One region of the Gordonia sp. DT30 genome, then DNA from elsewhere that is predicted to be linked to it. Evidence: predicted binding sites of a transcription regulator. Region 1 holds the regulator's gene; each other region holds the start of a gene.

Region 1 (7,529 bases):
ACTACGACACGATCATTGTCGACGAGGCCCACGAACGGAGCCTCAACATCGACTTCATCCTCGGATACCTGCGGCGGCTGCTCCCCCGTCGTCCCGATCTGAAGGTGATCATCACCTCGGCCACCATCGAGCCGGGCCGCTTCGCCCGGCACTTCGGTGTGCCGCCCGCCGGGAGCGAAGCGAGCGGGGGCGATGTTGCCGTGCCCGCCGGGAGCGAAGCGAGCGGGGGCGATGTTGCCGTGCCCGCCGGAAGCGAAGCGAGCGGGCGCAGTGGTGTTGCCGTGCCCGCGACCGTGCCCATCCTGGAGGTGTCGGGGCGGACTTATCCGGTCGACGTGCGGTATCGCCCGTTGTCGTTGCGGGAGGATCCGGATTCCGGGGAGGACACCGGCGGCGGTGAGCACGCCGATCTCGATCTGTTCGAGGGGATCGACGCCGCGGTCGGCGAATTGTGGGGTTCGGGCGGACGCGGCGACATTCTGGTGTTCTTACCCACCGAACGCGATATCCGGGAGGCCACGGCGTCGTTGTCACGCCGGGTTGCGGCGGGTGCGGAGGTCGTACCGCTGTTCGCCCGGCTCTCGATCGCCGATCAGCAGCGGGTCTTCGCGCCGTCCAACGGAAGACGAATCGTGTTGTCCACCAACGTCGCCGAGACGTCCTTGACGGTGCCCGGAATTCGTTACGTCATCGATTCGGGTACCGCCCGTATCTCGCGGTACTCGACTCGCACCAAGGTCCTGCGGCTGCCGGTGGAGCCGGTCTCGCAGGCGAGTGCGCGTCAGCGTGCGGGCCGGTGTGGCCGGGTGGCACCCGGTATCTGCATCCGCCTCTATTCCGAGGCCGATTTCGACGCGCGTCCGGCGTTCACCGATCCGGAGATCCTGCGCACCAATCTGGCGTCGGTCATTCTTCAGATGACGTCGTTGCGGCTCGGTGACGTCGCCGAGTTCCCGTTTGTGCAGCCACCCGATGCGCGAGCCATCCGCGACGGGATGGCGGTGCTGAACGAACTCGGAGCCATCGCCACCGACCCGAAGGCGGGTGGCGCACCGCGCCTGACGGCGGTTGGCACGACGATGGCCCGGATCCCCGTGGATCCACGGATCGCCCGGATGCTGGTCGCCGCACGCGACGAGGGTTGCCTCGATCATGTGTTGGTCATCGCGGCCGCACTGTCGATCCCCGATGTCCGGGAGCGGCCCGCCGAGCACCGTGAGGCCGCCGACGCCGCGCACCGCCGGTTCACGGTCCCCGGGTCAGATTTCCTCGCCTACCCGAAACTCTGGACATATCTCAAGGACCGACGAAAAGAGCTGTCGGGCAACCAATTCCGCCGGTCCTGCGAACGGGAGTACCTGCACTATCTACGGATCCGCGAATGGCAGGACCTGCATCGGCAGCTGACCGGCATCGTGCGTGACCTCGGCTGGGAGGTGCCGCAGACCGAATCGGATGCCGACGCCATCCACCGCGCGATCCTGGCCGGGCTGCTGGGCAACATCGCCGCCCGCAATGCCGCAGGCCGCGAATACACCGGCGCCCGCAACACGACGCTGATGATCTTCCCTGGATCGTCGGTGACGAAGAAGCCGCCGTCATTTCTGATGGCAGCCGAGATCATCGAGACCTCAAGGCTTTTCGCCCACACCGTCGCGGGGATCGATCCGGTGTGGGTGGAGCGACTGGCCGGAGATCTTGTCAAGCGCACCTACAGCGAACCGCACTGGTCCTCACGGCAGGGTGCGGCGATGGCCTATGAGCGGGTCACCCTCTATGGCGTCACCCTCGTCGCTCGGCGGCGGGTGAACTACGGTTCGATCGATCCGGAACTCTCGCGCGAACTGTTCATCCGGCACGCCCTCGTCGAGGGCGATTGGCGCACCGATCATGTGTTCTTCGAGCGCAATCGGCAGCTGTTGCACGATGCTGCCGACGTCGAGCACCGGGTTCGTCGACGAGATCTCGTGATCTCCGAGGAACAGCTCTTCGAGTTCTACGATGGGCGTGTTCCGGCCGAGGTCACCTCTACCCGCCATTTCGACTCGTGGTGGCGCTCGGCGCGGGGGCGCGAGCCGCACCTACTCGATCTCACCCCGGCCGATGTCGCGGCCGATGTCGCCGTCGCCGACACCGACTATCCGGGTGTGTGGCGCCAGGGTGACACCCGCCTGGAGCTGCGCTACCGATTCGAACCCGGCACCGCCGACGACGGCGTCACCATCGTGATCCCGCAGGCACTGCTCCCCCACGTGCGCAACGCCGGATTCGACTGGCTGGTGCCGGGTATGCGTTCGGAGTTGGCGGCCGAGTTGATCAAGACGCTGCCGAAGTCGCTGCGCAAGACGATGGCACCGGCACAGCGCTTCGCCGATCTCGCCCTGTCTCGCCTGACTCCCCGAGCCGAGCCGCTGACGCACGGCCTGGCGCGCGAGTTGTCGACCATCACCCGCCACACCGTCACGCCGGCCGATTTCGATCTCGACCGCCTGCCCGGGCACTTGCGCATGCATTTCGCCGTCACCGACGATTCGGGTGAGATCATCACCCGCACCACGACTTTCGCCGAGCTGACCACACCGAGATCGGCGTCGGTGCCCCCGCCGTCCGAGCAGGTGTACACCACCTGGACCGCCGACGGCATCGGCACTCTTGAACTCGCCGAGACCGTCGACGTCGCCGGTCAGCGGGTCACCCGTCACCCGACGTTGCGAGTGGTCCGGGCGCAGGCACATCCGGCGGGCGTCGCGTCGGCCACCGCCCCGACCGCGGCCCTGGCCGACGCGCTGCGCCGCGATGCGGTGATCGTCTTGTTGGAGAACGCAATCGGGACACTCTCACCCAAGGCCGCCGGAGCCCTGGAGCCGGCCCGGCGGATTGCCCTGAGTCAGAGCCCCTACCGGGAGCCCGCCGGGCTCTTCACCGATTGCACCCGGCGTGCGGTTCGCGATCTGCTCGACGTCGAGGCGGCGAACACCGTGCGCACCCCTGCCGCGTTCTCGGCACTCGTCGACGACCTGCGACCGCGCGTCGTCGTGGCGGCCCCCGAGTACCTGTCGCTCGCCGTCGAGGCGCTCCGTGAGGTCGTGACCCTGCGGGGCGTGATCGACGAGCACTCCGGTCAACTCGCTGCCGATGATGTCGCCGAACAACTCGATGACCTGGTGTTCGACGGCTTCGTGGTGGCGACGCCGCGCACGCATCTCGCCGATCTTCCCCGATATCTGCGGGGGGCGCGGGAACGGCTGGAGCAGCTCCCGGGGTCGGCCGTGCGTGATCGCGACGGGATGGCTGTACTCGACCGCGTGGTCGAGCGGTGGAATCAGCGCCTCGCCGAAGTGGGTGATGCGCGTCGCGATGCCGTCAACGAGCAGGCGCATTGGATGGTCGAGGAATTGCGCGTGAGTTTGTTCGCCCAGCGCCTCGGAACCCGATATCCGATCTCGGAGAAGAGGGCGCTACGAGCCCTGGACCGGCTCGGCTGAGACGACCCCGCCGGCGGATTCGGAGCGGCCATGGGTGAGGTTGCCCTGCAGGTCGTCGATCTCGCGCTGGAAGTCCTCGAGCGAATCGAAGGAACGATAAACCGACGCGAAGCGCAGATATGCCACTTCGTCGAGGTCGCGCAGCGGTTGCAGGATCGCCAGCCCGACCTCGTTGCTGGGAATCTCGGCAGCTCCGGAGGCCCGCACCGTCTCCTCGACCTGCTGGGCGAGCTGGGCGAGATCGTCTTCGTCGACCTGCCGGCCCTGACACGCGCGGCGCACCCCGCGCATCACCTTCTCGCGACTGAACGGCTCGGTCACGCCGTTGCGCTTGACCACCGCGAGCACGGCGGTCTCCACAGTCGAGAAACGGCGGCCGCAGGCACTGCATGAGCGGCGCCGGCGGATGGCCTGTCCTTCATCGGCGACACGGGAGTCGATGACCTTGGTGTCGTCATTCCTGCAGAACGGGCAGCGCATGCACCTAGGATACCGCCCGCCACCGCACCGACTTCTCGCGTCACCGGTAGGCCGGCGCGAGCAGCGACTGCCCTGCCTGCACGGCACTGCCGGACATGTCGTTGAGTTCGACGATCTTCTCGATCACCGACTGCCGGGGCATGTCGGGCGCCACCCGCGCCGCGATGGCGTTCAGCGATTCCCCGGCGCGCACATGGACCACCTGGGTGGCGATCGGCGCCGGCCGTGCCGACCCCCGCTGGGCCGATTCCTGATAGTCCGAACCGGCGACGGCGACCAGCCACACCAGTAGCGCCAGTGCCACGCCGGTCAGCACGGCCACCAGTGCGCCGGTCCGGCGAGACCTGTGGCCACCCGGATCACCCGTTCCGGCCAGGTGATGTGATCCGGCCGGTGACGTGCACCAGGTGCCGTCGGCGCCCGGTATCCGCCGGGAGACCGGGCGGATCGGCCGCCGGTCGGCGGGACGACTCACGGCCGAGGAACGCCGGGGGGCGCGGCGAGGATCGAGCGGCCGCTGTTCGCGGGGACGGGCGCGCGGAACCGGGTTGGTCGCGCCGGCGCGGGTCTGGCCGGTGAAGGTCTGGTCGGTACGGGTCCGGCCGACGCGGGTCTGGTCGGTCGACAAAAGGGTGCTATGCATGGTCTCTTCCTGTCTCGATCACACATTCGATGAACGGATGTTCGAGTTGTACCACCCCCCTCCGACAATTTCTCCACAACACGTCGAACAGACGTTTGAGGATGTCCGAAACCTCGGCTATTCTGACCGGTGATCAGCTCGACCACAGGCCCGCGACAGGTGTGCACGTCACCTACCGGCCCACGGCCGGGGTGGCACGCACCCGATCGAAAGGACTCGAATCCCGATGAGTGAGAAGAAGGACCGTTCGTCGCGGCCGGCCGAGGCGGCCGATCCGGAGTCGGCCACCACAGAGTCGAGCACCGATGACGCCGCGACGGCGGCGACACCGCAGGTTGATGACGCGGCGGCCGCCCCGCGGCGGCCCATCGTGCCGAGGGGTTTCGAGGCACCGCTCACGCCACGTCAGCAGGGAGTGCTCGACGTCATCCGCAAATCGGTTCGCGAGCGGGGATATCCGCCGAGCATCCGCGAGATCGGTGATGCCGTCGGGCTCGCCTCGACCTCGTCGGTCGCGCATCAATTGCGCACGCTGGAACGCAAGGGACTGCTCAAGCGCGACGCCAACCGGCCGCGCGCGGTCAACGTGCGCGACGCCGACCCGACGCCCACCGATGACAATCCGAACTCGGAGAACCTGCCCACCCCGACCTTCGTCCCGGTGCTCGGCCGCATCGCGGCGGGCGGCCCGATCCTGGCCGAGGAGGCCGTCGAAGACGTCTTCCCCCTGCCTCGCGAACTCGTCGGTGAAGGTTCCCTCTTCATGCTGCGGGTGGTCGGCGAGTCGATGGTCGACGCCGCGATCTGCGACGGCGACTGGGTGGTCGTGCGCCAGCAGAACGTGGCCGACAACGGTGACATCGTCGCCGCCATGATCGAAGGCGAGGCAACGGTCAAGACGTTCAAGCGCAAGGACGGCCACGTCTGGCTGATGCCGCACAACGAGTTGTTCGAGCCGATCCCCGGTGACGAGGCCGCCATCCTCGGCAAGGTCGTCACCGTCATGCGCCGGATCTGAGCGCAGGCGCTGATCAGCTGCGCGGTGTGTCAACCACGTTTCTCACACCGCGCAGTTAACAACGCAACGCCTCGCGGGCCGCGGCGCGAGCCGCACCCGGTGCAGCGGTGGCCACCGCCGCCGTGGCCGCGGCGCGGCATCGATCGAGGTCGACCTCGGCGAGTTTCGCGCCCACCGCGGCCGCGGCGGCGGGTGCACTCGACAACGATGTGACCCCGAGTCCGACGAGGACACAGGCGAGCAGCGGATCGGCCGCCGCCTCACCGCACACGCCCACCGGGGTGCCGGTGCGCGAACCCGCCTCGGCGACCATCGCGATGAGAGCGAGGACCGACGGCTGCCACGGATCGGTCAACTCGGCGAGCTCGGCCGACATCCGGTCGGCAGCCATCGTGTATTGCGTCAGGTCGTTGGTGCCGATCGAGACGAAGTCCACCTCGGCCACAATCGCCGGCGCAAGTATCGCTGCCGACGGGATCTCGATCATCACTCCGGCCACCAGACCCCGTCGGCGTACTTGCGCGGCGAATTCGGCCGCCTCGGCGGCCGAGGCGATCATCGGCGCCATCACCCATGGCGTGCTGCCGGTTTCCTCGGCGGCGCGCGCGATCGCATCGAGTTGTCCGGCCCGGATCTCGGGGTGTGTCGCCGCGATGCGGTTGCCGCGCACACCGAGTGCGGGATTCGCCTCGGTCCCGTGGTCGACGAATTTCAGCGGCTTGTCCGACCCCGCATCCAGGGTGCGGATCACCATCTTCTTGCCTCCGAAGGCCTCGATGACCTCCCGGTAGAGTGCCGCCTGTTCGTCGAGGGACGGTTCGTCCGGGCGATCGAGGAAGGCCAGTTCGGTACGGAACAACCCGACTCCTTCTACCGGGGACGCGGTGGCCGCACGGGCCGAGACGCCATCGGCGACATTCGCCAAGATCGCGACCTCGTGGCCGTCGGCGGTGTGACCAGGCCCGGTCCAGCCCGCAATCGCCTCCACCTCCCGGCGGCTCTGCTCCACATCGGCTCGCGCTCGGTCCGGATCCGGTTCCACCACAATCGTTCCCGCGGCCCCGTCGACCAGCACCGCGGTACCCGCGGAGACGACGTCGAGTTCGGCAACAGCCACCACACACGGAATCCCGAGTTGCCGGGCGATGATCGCGGTGTGACTGGTCGGTCCGCCCAGTCGGGTCGCCAGCGCGGTGATCAACTCCGGGTCCAGGCCGGCGGTGTCGGCGGGCGCGAGGTCGTCGGCGAAGAGGACCGACGGTTCGTCGGGCACCGGGACCCCCGGTTCGGGCTGCCCGAGCACCTCGGCGACGACGCGGTCACGCACATCGTTGAGGTCGGTGACGCGTTCGGCCATCAGTCCGCCGAGTTTGGTGAACATCGCCGCGAACTGCTCGGTTGCGGCGACGGCGGCGGCGGGCGCGGGCGTGCCCGTGCCGATCAGCTTCGACACCGCACCGATCCAGCCGCGGTCCTCGGCGAGTCCGGCCGTGGCGATCAGGACCTCGGCGGCGGCCCCGGACGCGTGTGAGGCACGCTCGCGCAAACGGGCCGCCACCACCCCGGCGGCGGCGACGAAGCGGGAGAGTTCGGCATCGCGCTCCGCCTCCGAAACCGGTGGCGGCGCCACCTCGGTGGCCTCGACGGTCATCCGTCGGCCCGGCCGCACCACCGGACCGTAGGCCTTGCCGCCGACGACCGGCGTCCCGCCCAGTTCACGCCCGCCAAGTTCTCGCCCGGCGTGCGGGTTGTCTTCCCGTATCTGCTGGTTCACGACTTTGGCCCTTCTCGTCGTCTAGCTCTGGTCGTCGACCGCGGCCGGGCTGTGAATCAGGCGTCCGCGAAGCCGTCCTGTGATCGAAGTTACAAGAATTCCTTGACTTGTCAACACACTCAAGCGTAA
Region 2 (7,529 bases), on a different contig from region 1:
TGCAGTTCGCCGGGATCAACGGACAAGTAGGACATCGCATCTCACTTCCGATCGGGTTCACTGCCCGCCAACACGAGTTCGATGTCGGATTTGATCGATTTGTCGAGCCGGTCGGATCAAGAAGCGCCCGGGTATGGTTGGTTCCCGCACGCAACGCAGGTACGCTATCAGGGCCTGAGAGGAATGGGGGGCTCGTGGGGAAGATTTCCGTTGCGGACATCCAGAAGTGGAACCCGGACGAGATTGCGGCCGTATTCGGGGTGTCGAGGGACGTTTCGGACCATTCGAGAATGACGGCACTCAGGGTGAACAACCTTCCTGCGTTCGAATCCTGGCAGGGCATCGCTGCCGACGACGCGAAGAAGGCCACGGAGAAGACCCGAAAGGCCCTTGAGCTACACGGAGACATTGCGGCCGGTGTCGCTGACGCCGCACGGGCGGCCGAGCTCGAGGTCATCCAGGTCAAGGCGAATCTCAAAAAGCTCATCGCGGCATGTGACGCCGAGGGGTTCGTCCTCGACCCCGACGATGACACGATCACCCCACTCGTCCCGATCATGGGTCCGTTCACGCCTGACGAGGAAGCCGGCGTGGCGCTGAAGCGGGAGCAGCAGGCAAATCTGGTCAAGTCGCTCGCGACGCTGCTGACAGAGGCTGATCAGGCAGACAAAGATCTTGCGAAGGCAATCGCCGCGGCAGCGGGTGTCAGGGACGAGGGAGTGTCTCTTCGGCCGACATCCAACGACGTCGTGCTCGGTTCGGTGTCTACTTTTGTCGGCGCCAACACGGACATCATCACCGACATCTGGCGCGCATCGTTGGGTGAGGCGCCGACAGGATATGAGGCAAGGGTACTGCCGTGGCTGAAAGATATCGCGAATCTCCGCACCACTCCCATCGGCGCCGGGATGGGTGCTTTGATGACCGTCCGGTAATCTTCGCCGATGTGCATGACGGTGATCCGTGGGACGAAGCCGTCATACGCGAGTCGGTCGGCTTCGCAACGGGAACGGCCACTCCAGCGGTTATAGCGAGCTCGGCCACGGCGGCGAAAGCAGGTGTCTCGAAGTTTCTTCACACGAACGAAAGTCTAAGTGCGGAGACCGCAGGTGACGCTGCAGAAGGGGCCGGTGAATCGGGTGTGGGCGAAGCCGTCGCGGAGGGAGGGGCGTCGGTAGGAGAGACTGCGGTCGAGGCTGGTACGGGTGCAGCGGTTGCCGCCGAAACCGGTGAAGGGGCGTTGGATGGCGCAACCGCCGGATCGGCGATCTGTCCTGGTGTGGGTACCGCAATTGGGGCGGTCGGAGGCGCTCTGGCCGGCGGCATTGTGGCCTATGTCAGCTCAAAAGAAATTGCGAAGATTTGGGACCACTAACGAATACAAAGAATATTCCCGAAACACGGTAGTGTTATGATACATGTAAGATGGAGACGTTACTCAGACGACTCAAATCCTAAAATAAAAAAGGCAACCATCGGAATAATAATAGTAGGGATATTTTCCATTCAAGCGGCCGTGTTCATACACGCATACATATTGTCAATTACGGCAGTCGGCCTCCTGCTCCTTCCTCTGCCGCTTTTCTTCCCACCGCGAACCCGCATGAAGGTTTCGGGCGATGACGTTGTGCTGCGCCAGCAGCAATTCTTTGCGAATGTTAACCTATGGATGACCATTTCTTTCGGAATGATGCTATGCGGGTGCGTCGGACATCTCCTATTCGGCGATGATCTTGATTTTCGGATCATACTTTCCGCTATCGGTTCGCTTGGGTTCACCCTGTGGTACGGATACATGGCATTCCTGGGACGAGGTCCGATAAAGCTCAACGGCGATCTCATAGCACTCGCCGGCGCGCGAGTTTATCTGTGGTCCGACGTCGAAGTCAGATACACCCTGGCGGGAGAGTATGCGGCGACAGTCTTGTTGCGAACCCTTGGCGAACACCAACGTGTGGTCGCGAAGTTTGCCGCAGTTCCCTTGGGGCTGAACTTCAATACCCTGCTGTCGACGCTGGTCCAGACCAAAGAACGGTCGGTGGCGGGCGATCCTCTCACTGCTGAAGAGATCCGGGCAATGCTGTTGACGCCCGTTCCCGACCCGCTACCTGCGATTGGCGAGTACGTAGATGTGATGGTTCATGTCCCGTGAGCTCATCGCATCCGATTCCGGGAAGCCTTTGAAGTGAATCTTGCGCAATTCCTGGCGACCAACTCCGCGGTCCAGTCAGAGATTCTTGGCGATCCACTTGTCTCGGGACTCGGCGTCTGCGGCATACCGCCGAAGTGGCGTGCGACGGTCATGGAGTCTGTGACAACAAACCCGGGACCGGTATGGTGCGATATTCGCGCTGCAGAATCGTCCAGGGACGAAACACCCGGTGACAGCATTCCGCCGTTCTCTTCGCAGGCCACGGTTGTCGGCTGGGTAATGCACAATATTCAGACGACACCCACCGAACTCGTCAGAATGGCAGCCGACATGACCGAGAGCACTCCGGGATGGTCTCAAGTGTCGACCGAATCGGCCGGCCTGGGTCCGGACGCCGCTTCCTCATACATGTTCGGAACGCTCGATTCTCCATATGGACCGCTCGTCTCCAACATTCAGAACATAGGTCTCATCGGGCCGGCTCGCTCCATGTTCCTCGTGCAACTGGTGGTCACGGCCACGGCCGAGTGGAAGGACGATGTCGTGGGTGTTCGACTGTATCGATGAGCAGTGTCCTCGGACAACGTCCAAGCCGTGTCGAGTGACAACGGCCACCGCTGCGAATCCGCGGCTAAGGTGAGAAGCCATGAACTCCCCGACCACGCACGTTGCCGACCGGCTGCTCGACGCCACCGAGAAACTGCTGGCGCAGCACGGCATCCGGGGCACCACCATGGCACAGGTCGCCGATGACGCCGGCGTGTCACGCGCCTGGCTGTACCGGCACTTTCCCGACAAGCACGCCATGGTCGGCGCGGCGATCGTGCGGCTCACCGACTCGTTCTGGACCGATGCCCGACTCGAACTCGACGCGCTCGGTGACTTCGCCGAACAGCTCGTGGCCGGCGTGCGCATCGGGCGCGGCGCCTATGACGATCCCGGGACGCTGCTGCTACGGCTGCGCACCGACGAGCCGGAGGAGTTCGCCGCGTGTGCCGGCGCCGGCGTCAGCGGCCTGGTCCCCGACCTCGCCCTGTTCTGGAAACCCTTCGTACAAGCGGCCATCGACGCCGGCGTCGTCCATCCCGGCCACGACGCCGAGGAGGTGTCGGAGTGGGTGGCGCGCATCCTGATCAGCCTTGGAACCGTACCCGGCGACACCGTCGACGCCGACGATGCGCCGTCGGTGCGCCGGCAGATCGAGACATTCGTGATGCCCGGCCTACGGGCCGCACCCACTCGGTAGCGAAACAGGCATCACCGTTTCGGAGATTCGGCAACACTGAACGCCGTCGACGCAATCGTGGTCACCGTCGGCGACGGCGGTGACAATTGTTCACTGGTGGGACGAAACTGGTTGCCGCACTTGTTAATCAATCGTCGAACACTTGGGCGTCGAACAAATATTCTGCTACACTGGACTTATCGCAAGATCATCCAGGGGGGAATCCATGATCGACGACACCACCACTCTTTCCGCCGAACTGTACGGGCACCTTATCGGGCTTCTCGATGACCGTACTTACAGTCCAGACCTCACCTCACGTGAAGCCTTCGCCGCGATGCAGCAACTGAACACGTTGCGCAACATGCTCGATCACTACGCGGCGAACCTGACCGGCGAATTCGACCGCCTCAAGATAACCGCACCCCAAGTCCGATCGGTGCGAGAACTGTTGATCTCCATGGGATTCGCGCCCGCTGTTGCCGGCCGACTCGTTCGCGTCGGCACCACCGACAACATCGACGGACTCCATAAGCACAGCGCCTACGGGTCGGTGTCCCTCGACCACGCCGACGCCATCGTCCGCGGACTCACCCACATCGCCTCCCGCGCCGGCGAACCCGTCACCCCCGAGCAACGCCGCGACCACACCCGCGCCCTCGTGGCCCAGGCGCTGTCCGGGATGAGTCCCGCCGAAATCGGCAAGCGCGCACACCAACTCGGCAACATTCTTGCCGATGACACCGACGGTACGCCTGCCGCCGAAGACAAGACCGTCAACGAACTCGGCTACCACAAAACCAGCGACGGACGCCTCGACGTGCGCGCCAACCTCGATGCGGTCGCCGGGGAGAAACTCCACAGCCTCGTCGAAGCACTGTCCGCGCCAAAGCCTCAACCCGACGGCTCGCACGATCCGCGGCCGGTCGAACGGAAACGTGCTGATGCTCTCGAAACCATCCTCGAACTTGCCCAGAAGGGTCTTGCCGACGAGACCGTGTCCTGCAAGCCGACCGGTGGGGTGCTGTTGACGATCCCCGCCGACACCCCGAAGCTATCCGCACTCGAGTTCATGGGATCGGTCACCCCCGCCACCGCGAAAACTCTCGGCTGTGATGCGGGGATCACCGTCGTCATCGTCGACGACAACCAAGTGCCGCTGAACGTGGGTCGCGAGAAGCGGCTGTTCACCCCGGCACAACGAAAAGCGTTGCTGCTGCGCGACAAATGCTGCATCAAGTGTGGTGCGCCCGCCTCGCGCACCCAAGCGCACCACCTCGAGCATTGGATCAACGGTGGGGCCACCGACCTCGACAACGGCTGCTTGCTCTGCACCAGCTGCCACCACGACGTCCACGATAGTGGGTGGGATGTTGTGATGGGCTTCGACCGGCATCCGTGGCTGATCCCACCCGCCGCGGTCGATCCCCGACGACGACCGTTACCGGCCTACAACCGGCGCACCCTCCACCTCGACAGCGCTGCCTGAAACCGGCCGCCTGACACTGACCGCCTGAACTCAGCTGCTTGAAACCGCCCTACCCACAACGCCTTTCTGACCCCGCACCCGGCCTGCCGGGACCGCGACCGTTCGTTGAGAACTTCATAGGGCTTCGGCCCAGCTTCCGCCTAGACGACGGCAGGGGCGAGGCCCAGCTTGCCGGCGAGCTTGGCGAGATAGCCGCGGGCACGCTCCACCGAGTCGTCCGGCAGGCCGTAAAGCACTGTGGTGACACCGATCTCGCGCCACTTTGCGAGTTTCTCCTCGACGGGCTTGAAGTCGAGGACGACGATCTGCGGGCTGCCGTCACGTCCGGCGGTACGCCAGATCTCCTGGAGCAGTGCCACCGAACCCTCGATATCATCCTCGCCGGGTGTGGTGATCCAGCCGTCCGCACTGCGCGCGATCCAGCGGAAGTTCTTCTCGTTGCCCGCGGCCCCGACGAAGGTCGGGATATGCGCCTGAGGTTTAGGCCAGGCCCAGCTCGGACCGAAATCGACGAAGTCGCCGTGATATTCGGCCTCCTCATCGGTCCACAGCGCCCGCATGGCCTCGAGGTATTCGCGCAGCATCGTGCGCCGCAGCTTCGGCGGGACGTGGTGGTCGGCCAATTCGTCCAGGTTCCAACCGAATCCGACACCGAGAGACAGCCGCCCATCGGAGAGGTGATCGAGGGTGGCCAGGGTCTTGGCGAGCGTGATCGGATCGGACTGCACCGGCAGCGCAACCGCCGTGGACAGCCGAATCCGCTCCGTGACCGCGGCGGCCGCGGCCAGCGACGTCCACGGATCCAGCGTGCGCATGTAGCGGTCGTCGGGCAGCGAGGCGTCGCCGGTCTGCGGATGCGCGGCGTCGCGCCGGGTGGGGATGTGCCCGTGCTCGGGCACGAAGTACGACGCGAAGCCCGCCTCCTCGATGAGCGGCGCGAGCACGTGGGGCTTCAGTCCCCGGTCACTGGTGAACTGAACGATCCCGAAATCCATGATCGAATGATAGACACAGGACTGGACAGCTGTCTAGAACACGTTCTCGTTTTGTCGGCTCCAGCTGCCCACGTCCCGGAAGATTCCGTTGGCCGCCGACGCGCCGCTCACCGCATCGGCCGCAAGTATCACCGCCGCCGATGTCCAGCAGCTCTTCTCGACCGGCCAGCGCTTACCGTCGGCGAAGACGAGACCCGTCCAGTAGGAGCCGTCCGGATCACGCAGATGCTGGATGGAGGCGATCAGGTCGACGGCGTCGGCGGTGTCGCCGAGCGCGTCGAGGGCCAGCGCCAGCTCGGAGGTCTCCGCCCCGGTCACCCACGGCCGGTGATCGACGCAGCGCACCCCCGTGCCTGCGACGACGAATTCGTCCCACCGGCGGGCGATCAGTTCCTGCCCCTCCGCGCCGCGCAATGCGCCACCGAGAACCGGGTAATACCAGTCCATCGAATGTTCCGACGGCGCCTCGAAGACGTCGACCCGGGTGCGGAACGCCTCGCCGAGTGCCTTGAACGCGCGCACCCAGTCCTCGTCGGGCTGATCGAGTTCCGCGGCGATGCGGATGGCGCAGTCGAGCGATTGGTAGATGCTCGCGTTACCGGTGATGAGCGCCTCGTCGAACATCGCATGCGTGTGGTGGGCGCCGCCCCAGCGGAAGGCGCCGTCGGGCCGCTGGAATCGGCACACCAGATCGATCGCCGACCACACCGTCGGCCACATCCGCTCGAGGAATGCCGCGTCGCCCGTGATCAGGTAGTGATGCCACACGCCGACCGCGATGTAGGCGCAGAAGTTGGCGTCGATCCCGTCGTCGACGACGGTGCCGCACACGATCCGGATCGGCCATGAACCGTCGGCGCGTTGCCCGCGCCGCGACCAGTCGTAGGCCGCCCGGGCCTCGGCGTGAAACCCGGTGACGCTCAAGGCCATCGCCGATTCGACGTGATCCCACGGATCGGTCTGGCCACCCGGAAACCATGGCAGCGCACCGGATTCCTCTTGCATGCCGACGATGGCCGCGCCCGTCGCTATCACCTGCTCGGCACTCAGCACACCGGCGATCTCCGGTGTGAGCCGACTCATTCCGGCTTGCGCAGATACAGGGCGACCGATTTGCCGATGACCGGATTGAGGACCTGCTCACCGACCCGGGTCAGCCACGGCTTGCTCATCATGTCCCATACGAGCAACTGGTGATAGCCCTTGACCAACGGATTGTCGTTGTTCTCCACGCCCACAGCGCATTTGAGCCACCAGTACGGGGCATGCAACGCATGCGCGTGATCGGTGCCGGTGACCTCGAGGCCCGCCGCCGAGAGCTTGCCTGCCAGCTCGGAGGCCTTGTAGATCCGCACGTGGCCGCCCTCGACCTCGTGGTACTCGTCCGAGAGCGCCCAGCACACCTTCTCCGGCCAGTAGCGTGGCACCGTCACCGCGGCCAGCCCGCCGGGACGCAGCACACGCACCATCTCGGCGATCGCCGCCTCGTCCGACGGAATGTGTTCGAGGATCTCCGACATCAGCACGACGTCGAAGCTGTTGTCGGCGTAGGGAAGCCGCAACGCGTCGCCGACCTCGGCACGAGCCTTGGCCGCGGCGGGCACCTGGTTTTCGGCCATCATCGCGTCGAACATCTCGGCCACGTCGCCCATGTCGGACTCGGATTGG
Region 3 (7,529 bases), on a different contig from region 1:
TCTGGCCATCGCCATCGTGCACGATGACCAGCAGCTGGCCGTTGACGCCTTCGCCGAATCCCTTCTGCAGCAGGGTCGAAGCGCGCGCCTCGTCCGAATTGGACAGGTCCATGCCCAGTTGCAGTTTGCCGACCGGGATCGCCGCCAGGACGAGGATCGCGAGTCCGACGATGATGAACGGCAGCGGACGTTTGACCACCGCACGCCCGTAGCGGACGCCGTTGCTGTCGGCGGTCGCGGACTCCTCGGCATGGCGAATCCACGGGATCCGCGGGGTGAAGGCGAAGCGTCCGACGGCCCCGAGCAGGGCCGGGATCAGCGTGAGTGCGGCCAGCACCGCCAAGACCACGGCCACGGCCGCGCCCGCACCCATCTGGGTGATCAGCGGGATGCCGACGACGGTGAGCGCCACCACCGCGATGACCACGGTCAGACCGGCGAACACCACCGCCGAACCCGCGGTGCCGACCGCACGGCCGGCCGCATCGGTCCGGTCACCGCCGCGTTTCACCTCGCTGCGATAACGCGAGACGATGAACAGTGCATAGTCGATGGAGACGGCGATACCCAGCATGGTGACGATGCCGGTGGCGGTCTGGTTGACCGTCATGATCTTGGCGCTGAGCGTCACCAGCATCATCGTGAGCGCGACGCCGGCGATACCGGTGATCAACGGGATGAAGGCCGCCACGAGCGCGCCGAAGGCGACGATCATCACCACAAAGGCGATCGCGAAGCCGATCAGCTCGGCCTTGCCGCCCTGCTCCATCACCTGCACCAGCGAACCGGTGGCCTCGACCTGCAGACCGTCCCCGCGATGTTTGGCAAGGACGTCGAGCAGTTGGTTCTTCTGGTCGAGGGTCAGGTCCTGGATGTTGGTGGTGATACCGACGGAGATGAGGCCCACGTGTCCGTTGTCGCCGAGCACCTTGGCCGCCAGAGCGGGTTGCGCCTGTGCGGCGAGCAGCGGGCTGACCACGGTCTTCTGGTCGGCGATGTCGGGCATCTTGCGCAGGTCATCGGCGAGCGCGTTCAGCTGGCCGGCGTGTGCCTGCAGGCCGTCGGGCGCGTACACCACGACGGTGGCCGCACCGCGGGACTGCTCGTCCATGACCTTGGGGAAGTACTCCTGCAACTGACTTGTCGCAGTGCCCGAGTCGGTCCCGGGCAGATCGAAGTCCTGCGCGAACTTCGGTTTCAGCGCGCCGACCAGTCCGGCGACGACGACCAGTGCCAACAGCCACGTGGCGATCACCCACCACTTGTGTCGGAACGAGAACCGGCCGAGCCGGAAGAGTACTGATGACATCCGTTTCCCCTTGGAGGCTGTGGTGTGGACCAGCGATTGCGAACGTGACCTGTGGAGCACGATCTCGATCGGCGGCGAGCGTTCGGGCGGGCAGGACACATCACACCAAAGTGTGAGTGACTAACACTTGATACTGTTTACTCCGCTTTCCCCCGGCCTGCCACCGTGGAGCGCAAGTGTGGCCAACGACATGCCGGGGTGCCGCGTGTGATGTCCGAGCATACCGGGCGGCCAGATGGACCGGCACCGGATCTAGAACATGCGTTCGGGTTGCGCTACCGTGGTCGGATGACCGTAGGCATGCAGGGGTCGATCTTCGATTTCGCGGAGTCCGCCGGATCCGATCCGGCGATCGGCGGCCTGCAATCACAGATCACCCGGCGGGAACTCTCCGACGGCGCGTGGGTGGATCTGCGCCCCGGATGGATCTCGGGGTCGCAGACCCTGTTCGACGCGTTGCACGACAACGCGGCGTGGCGGGCCGAACGCCGCCGGATGTATGACCGCGTCGTCGACGTCCCGCGGCTCGTCGCCACCTATCGTGCGAACGCCACGCTCCCCGATCCCCTTCTCGTCCAAGCCCGTTCGGCGCTGACGCAGCACTATCGCGGCGAGTTGCCCGAAGGTTTCTCGACCGCGGGCCTGTGCCTGTACCGCGACGGCACGGACTCGGTGGCCTGGCACGGCGACCGATTCGGCCGCGGCGCCACCCACGACACGATGGTCGCGATCCTGTCACTCGGTGCACCACGGCCGCTGACGCTGCGGCCGCGCGGCGGCGGTCCGTCGTTGCGGTTCGTGCTCGGTTCGGGCGATCTGCTGGTGATGGGCGGCAGTTGCCAGCGGACGTGGGAGCATGCGGTACCGAAGTGCGCCGGGGTCGGCGCCCGCATCAGCGTGCAGTTCCGCCCGCCCGGCGTCTGGTGAGGCGCGGCGGCGCTCGCGGCCTCAGGCTCCGGGTATCGGCCCGTCGAAGCTGACGCCGGTCAGTCTCTCCGACGCCGCCCACAGCCCGTCACGCAGTGCGCGGTCGTTGGCGCGGCCACTGAAGGCCGACACCCCCGGCGCGCCACGCATGCCGAACCATTGGGTCGGACCATAGAAGGTGCCGTTGACGACGTCGGGTGCGGTGGCCGCGTACAAGGTGGGCAGGGCACCGCCGGCGGCGGATTGCGCGAACAGATTCCCCACCTTCATCACGGCGTCCATGAGGGACTCGGTGCGGCCTTGTAGTCCGGTCGCAGCGTAGCCGGGGTGGGCGATGAGCGAGAGCCGGCCGTCGTTCGCGGCGTCGAAGCGGTCGGCGAGATCCATCCCGAACATGAGGTCGGCCATCTTGGAGTCGCCGTAGGCCTGCCAGCGCTTGTAGCGGCGCGTACGCCAGTCGAGATCCCCGAGATCGATGCGGCCGAGCTGATGCAGCCCGGACGAGAGCGTCACCACCCGGTCGCCGATCTTGGGCAGCAGCAAACCGGTCAACGCGAAATGGCCGAGATGATTGGTGCCCATCTGCATCTCGAACCCATCGGCGGTGCGCCGCAGCGGCACCGCCATCACACCCGCGTTGTTGATGAGGACATCGGCGCGGGAGATGCCGTCGGCGAAGGCGCGCACCGACGCGAGGTCGGCGAGATCGAGTCGGGCCGCCCGCGCACCGCCGCCGATGTCGCGGGCCGCGGCCTCGGCCTTCGCGGTGTCGCGGCAGGCCATGATCACCTCCGCGCCGGCGCCCACAAGTGCTCTCGTCGTCTCGGCACCCAGACCGGAGTTGGCCCCGGTGACGATGAAGGTCCTACCGGACTGATCCGGGATGTCGCTCGTCGACCATCCGCTCATGATCTCTCCCTTGTGTTTTCGTGAATTGCCGCGTTCTTCCTGGGCCGTCACCGCATACGCAGCAGTCCCGCCGATCCGAGCCACCGCACCGGCCGCAGCAGCCCGGAGATCATGTCCCCCACCGTAGGCGGACTCGCAACCATCAGACCGGTCGGTCCGTAGATCTCGGTCGCCTCACTGCGGCCACGGACGACCCGCTTGTCCACCATCGTCCATTCAGGCGCCTCGGCGTGGGCCGCGTCGATCGCGGCACCGCTCGCCAGAACCGGCACCCGACTGGTCTTCGCCAGGTCGGACAGGCGCGCACACTCGTTGACCGGGTCGCCGATCACGGTGTACTCGTAGCGGCGTTCGGCCCCGATGTTGCCGGCGAACGCCGTACCGAACGAGACCCCGATGCCCCAGCGGATGTCGAGGGCCTCGGTGAGTCCGCGTGCCAGATCCCGGGCCGCGGCCAGTGCCGCGCCGGCCGGGTCGTCTATCTCGACGGGTGCACCGAACACCGCGAGCGCGGCGTCGCCCTCGAACTTGTTGACGAACCCGCGGTGCTCGTCGACGACCTGCGCGACGATCTCGAAGAACTCGTTGAGCAATGCGGCGGTGTCCTGCGGGCTCCGCTCCTGCGCGATGGTGGTGGAACCGACGATGTCGACGAGGAGCACCCCGACCCGGGTGTTGGTGCCATGCAGCCCCATTCCGTTCTCGATCGCGAGGTCGGCGACAGTGTCCCCGACATGACGCGCGAACAGTTCCCGCATCCGTTCACGTTCGTCGAGCCCCGTCACCATCTCGTTGAATCCCTGTTGCAGCACACCGAGTTCGGAGGAGTCGTAGACGTCGACGTGCACGTCGAGATCGCCGTCGTGCACCTTCTCGACGGCATCACGCAGTTCGGTCAGCGGATCGATCAATGATTGACCGACGAGGACGATGATCCGGATGCCCGCGGCGAGCCCGACGATCGCGAGAACGACGCTGGCCCAGTCGACGTCACCGACCACCGGCGGCAGCATGTGGAGACGACGGCCGGCGTTCAGAACGATCAGGCCGACCATCGGTACCGCCGAACTCACCGCCCACACCGCGAACATCCGGCCCCGCACCCCGTGCACGACCCGAGTGGTCGGGTCGGAGGCGAGCGCCAGCATCATCAGCGGCCGCGAGGCGCGTTCGGCGAACAGATAGGTCAGGCAGGCGCTCGACAGACTTGCCAGACCGAACGCCACCGCGACCCCGAACGCGGTGGCCGCGCTGAGCGAATCAGCGGATATCGCAATGTAACTCACGACCGAAGCCAGCCAGGCAAGCATCGTCCCGAGCACCTGCCGAATCGGGATTCGTTGGACGGCAACGCGTCTGGCATGATCGGCGGGTTCGCCGCGGATGAACCAGCGGATCTGCGGCCGCAGCAGGAGCACACCGAGGATCAGATTGGCCACGATGCATACGGCGATCGCGGTGACGATCCCGGGGAAATTGGGGGCGCGCAGCGTCTCGTCGACCGACAGCGTTCCGCCGTTGTACGACAGCTGCACCAACAAGAAGGTCTCGACGCCGATCAACGCGTTACTGCCCACGATCGCGCTCACCGCGATGGCGACCGCGCGGCGGGCGAGGCATCGGCGTTCGCCCTCGTCGAGCCGCAGCCACTTCCCGGTACCCGGCTCGCCGTCACCCCACACCCGCGCGGCGAGGCGTCGCCGGGCGTTGCGCCGACGAATGCCACCACGACGACGCCGGACATGCTGCCCGGCAGCGGACGGCCCGACCTCGGAACTCGGTGATGAAGTCATGGGCGTCCCTGCAGTCGATGTCACCTCGAGATTACCGAATGGCGCGGGTCACACCGTCGGTCGATGCGGTGGTCCCTGCCGTGCCGCGTCCGCGAAGCGGTGCGCGAGGGTGGCAAAGGCATCGGCGAGCTCATGTGGTGCCACCTCGAGCACGGGCCCGTCGAAGCGGGCGATCGAAGCCGCCAATGCCACCCACGACCACGACCCGACGATCAGCCGGCACCGATCGGGGCCCAGATCGTCGACCATCCCCTCGTGAACGAACGGCGCCACCTCGGCCGCGGGCAGGCCCAGCACCACCTCACCCATGCACGGCCACCGATTTCGGTGGTCGGAGCCCTTGAATCGACCGGCCAGGAAGGCGTGCACGTCACCGCCGGGAATACGACGCGGCGTGAATCTCGGACCGGTCGGAACACGCGGGGTCATCCGGTCGAGCCGGTATACGCGCCAGTCGTCGGCATCGAGGCTCCATGCGACGAGGTACCAGCGGCTCTCGGCGAGCACCACGTGATGCGGCTCCACCGTGCGTGGCGACGCGGCGGCATCGCGATCGCGACCGACCGGCACGTAGTCGAAGCGCAGCACCTCCCGGGCCCGGACCGCCGTACTCACCGCGATCAGCACCTCCGTCTCGACGACCGCGGCGTTCGATGCCGGCAAGGTCGAGAACGCCACCTCGTCGATCCGGTGCCGCAACCGGGAAGGCATCACCTGCCGCACGGTCTGCAGCGCCCGCAACGCCGACTCACCGTCGGCGATCGCCGATCCCGCGGCGATCTGCAAGGCGACCGCGACCGCGACGGCCTGGTCGTCGTCGAAGTGCATGGGCGGCAATTCCGAGCCGGCATCGAGCCGATACCCACCGTCGGGACCCTTGATCGCGACGATCCGGTAGCCGAGTTCCCGCAGGCGATCGACATCGCGCCGCAGCGTGCGGTCACTGATCTCCAACCGCCCGGCCAGCACCCGACCGGGCCAGTCGCGCCGCGTCTGCAGCAGCGACAGCAGCGTCAGCATCCGCGAGGGCGATCCGGTCATGGGTACATCTTCGCCCGAGAAGCGGACGCAAGATGACCGGTACTACTGCGAGGCTCGTCATGCGGCCGAAGACATCGGCTGCATGACAAACAAGGAGTCACCGTGTCCGTCAGCGTCACCCCGCACCTGAACTTCCGCGGCACCGCCCGTCAGGCGCTCGAGTTCTACCAGTCCGTGTTCGGCGGCGAGCTGACCATCGCCAGCTACGCCGACATGGGGATCACCGATCCCACCACCGCCGACCACGTCACCTTCGGGCAGGTCATCGGCGACAACGGCTTCCGCATCATGGCCTACGACGCCTATCCCCAGCTCGAATGGGATCAGGGCAAAGACCCGTTCTTCGTGTCCGTGCGCGGCACCGACGCCGCCGAACTCCAGAGCCACTGGGACAAACTCGCCGACGGCGCGGAGATCAAGGCGCCCCTCGCCCCGGCCCAGTGGGCGCCGTTATACGGGCAGCTCACCGACAGGTTCGGCATCACCTGGGTCCTCGATATCGCCGCCGAATATCCCGCCGCCTGAGCGAGTCGGGGTGGGCCGCCCGCGTCACTGCGACTCGGGCGGCCCGCCCTCGGCTCGGCCGCGCCGAGAGTTCCATCGTCCGAACATCTTTCGCCAGCACCGACCCCCAGGACATCGAGACCTCCGGCGGATTCAACCTCTGATCACCGATGACACGGGTGCACCCCGCCATGCCTGCCCACCCCACGCCGCTCGGCAAGCCGGGCGTCGTCGGGACCGCGGCTGATAGCATCTCTGTTCATGGAGCTGATCGAGGTCGACAGAGTCTAGCCACCGAACTGCCGGTGGCTTTCACTTGTGCGGGGTCCTCCGCATCAGTGAATACTCGTTTCGCCTATCCACGCGCATGGGCCCACCCCCGTTTCGGGATGCGGCCATTCGCGTGACGCTCACCGGCATGTTCGCATCGCCCCGGCCCCGGTCGCGTGACTGCGAATGTGCGAATCCACCTCTCGGACTTCTCATTTCGTCGACAAACGGCCTGTGGTCGGTTTGGCCCCGACGTACTGCGCTGCGCCCATCGATACCGCACCGATACCCGTCACAACCCCACCGGTGCTCGACGGGAGAGAAAGAGAACCACGGCACATGTCTACGAAATCCGCTGTCACACTACGTGATCTGGCGTTTGAATGGCCCGACGGCAGCGTCGCCCTCGCCGGCGTCAACGGCACCTTCGGCACCGGCCGCACCGGACTGATCGGCCGCAACGGCGCAGGCAAATCCACCCTGCTCCGCCTCATCGCGGGCGAACTGCAGCCGACCTCCGGCCACATCGACACCAGCGGCGAGGTGGGCTATCTACCGCAGACACTCACCCTGCAACCGGACACCACGATCGCCGAGCTGCTCGGCATCCGGCCCACCCTCGACGCGATGAAGGCCATCGAGTCGGGTGACGCCGACCAACGGCACTTCGATGTGATCGGCGACGACTGGGACATCGAGTCCCGCGCCGACGAGGCGCTACAGCAGATCGGGTTCTCGGCTGCCGACCTCGATCGCCGCGTCGCCGAGGTCTCCGG

The links. Region 1 encodes LexA, which represses DNA repair genes until DNA is damaged. Its sites were predicted from a motif close to CGAACANNTGTTCG; they were not measured.
Region 2: the regulator LexA is predicted to act here: its motif matches at 3,549-3,562, upstream of ACLQ3C_RS09815 (DUF222 domain-containing protein).
Region 3: the regulator LexA is predicted to act here: its motif matches at 1,564-1,577, upstream of ACLQ3C_RS19240 (alpha-ketoglutarate-dependent dioxygenase AlkB).

Annotation. Positions count from the first base shown of each region.
Region 1 covers NZ_JBNCLY010000002.1:300,636-308,164, reverse strand. Annotated here, with positions in the region: gene hrpA (ATP-dependent RNA helicase HrpA) at 1-3,485, shown strand, start outside; gene nrdR (transcriptional regulator NrdR) at 3,459-3,965, opposite strand; gene ACLQ3C_RS03385 (LysM peptidoglycan-binding domain-containing protein) at 4,006-4,608, opposite strand; gene lexA (transcriptional repressor LexA) at 4,976-5,626, shown strand; gene ACLQ3C_RS03375 (phosphoenolpyruvate--protein phosphotransferase) at 5,682-7,400, opposite strand.
Region 2 covers NZ_JBNCLY010000008.1:19,565-27,093, forward strand. Annotated here, with positions in the region: gene ACLQ3C_RS09795 (hypothetical protein) at 195-935, shown strand; gene ACLQ3C_RS09800 (hypothetical protein) at 1,604-2,152, shown strand; gene ACLQ3C_RS09805 (hypothetical protein) at 2,186-2,719, shown strand; gene ACLQ3C_RS09810 (TetR/AcrR family transcriptional regulator) at 2,799-3,398, shown strand; gene ACLQ3C_RS09815 (DUF222 domain-containing protein) at 3,604-4,866, shown strand; gene ACLQ3C_RS09820 (LLM class F420-dependent oxidoreductase) at 5,007-5,861, opposite strand; gene ACLQ3C_RS09825 (prenyltransferase) at 5,895-6,944, opposite strand; gene ACLQ3C_RS09830 (class I SAM-dependent methyltransferase) at 6,941-7,529, opposite strand, start outside.
Region 3 covers NZ_JBNCLY010000027.1:12,965-20,493, reverse strand. Annotated here, with positions in the region: gene ACLQ3C_RS19245 (MMPL family transporter) at 1-1,309, opposite strand, end outside; gene ACLQ3C_RS19240 (alpha-ketoglutarate-dependent dioxygenase AlkB) at 1,598-2,236, shown strand; gene ACLQ3C_RS19235 (oxidoreductase) at 2,258-3,145, opposite strand; gene ACLQ3C_RS19230 (adenylate/guanylate cyclase domain-containing protein) at 3,193-4,827, opposite strand; gene ACLQ3C_RS19225 (helix-turn-helix transcriptional regulator) at 4,987-5,979, opposite strand; gene ACLQ3C_RS19220 (VOC family protein) at 6,082-6,504, shown strand; gene ACLQ3C_RS19215 (ABC-F family ATP-binding cassette domain-containing protein) at 7,093-7,529, shown strand, end outside.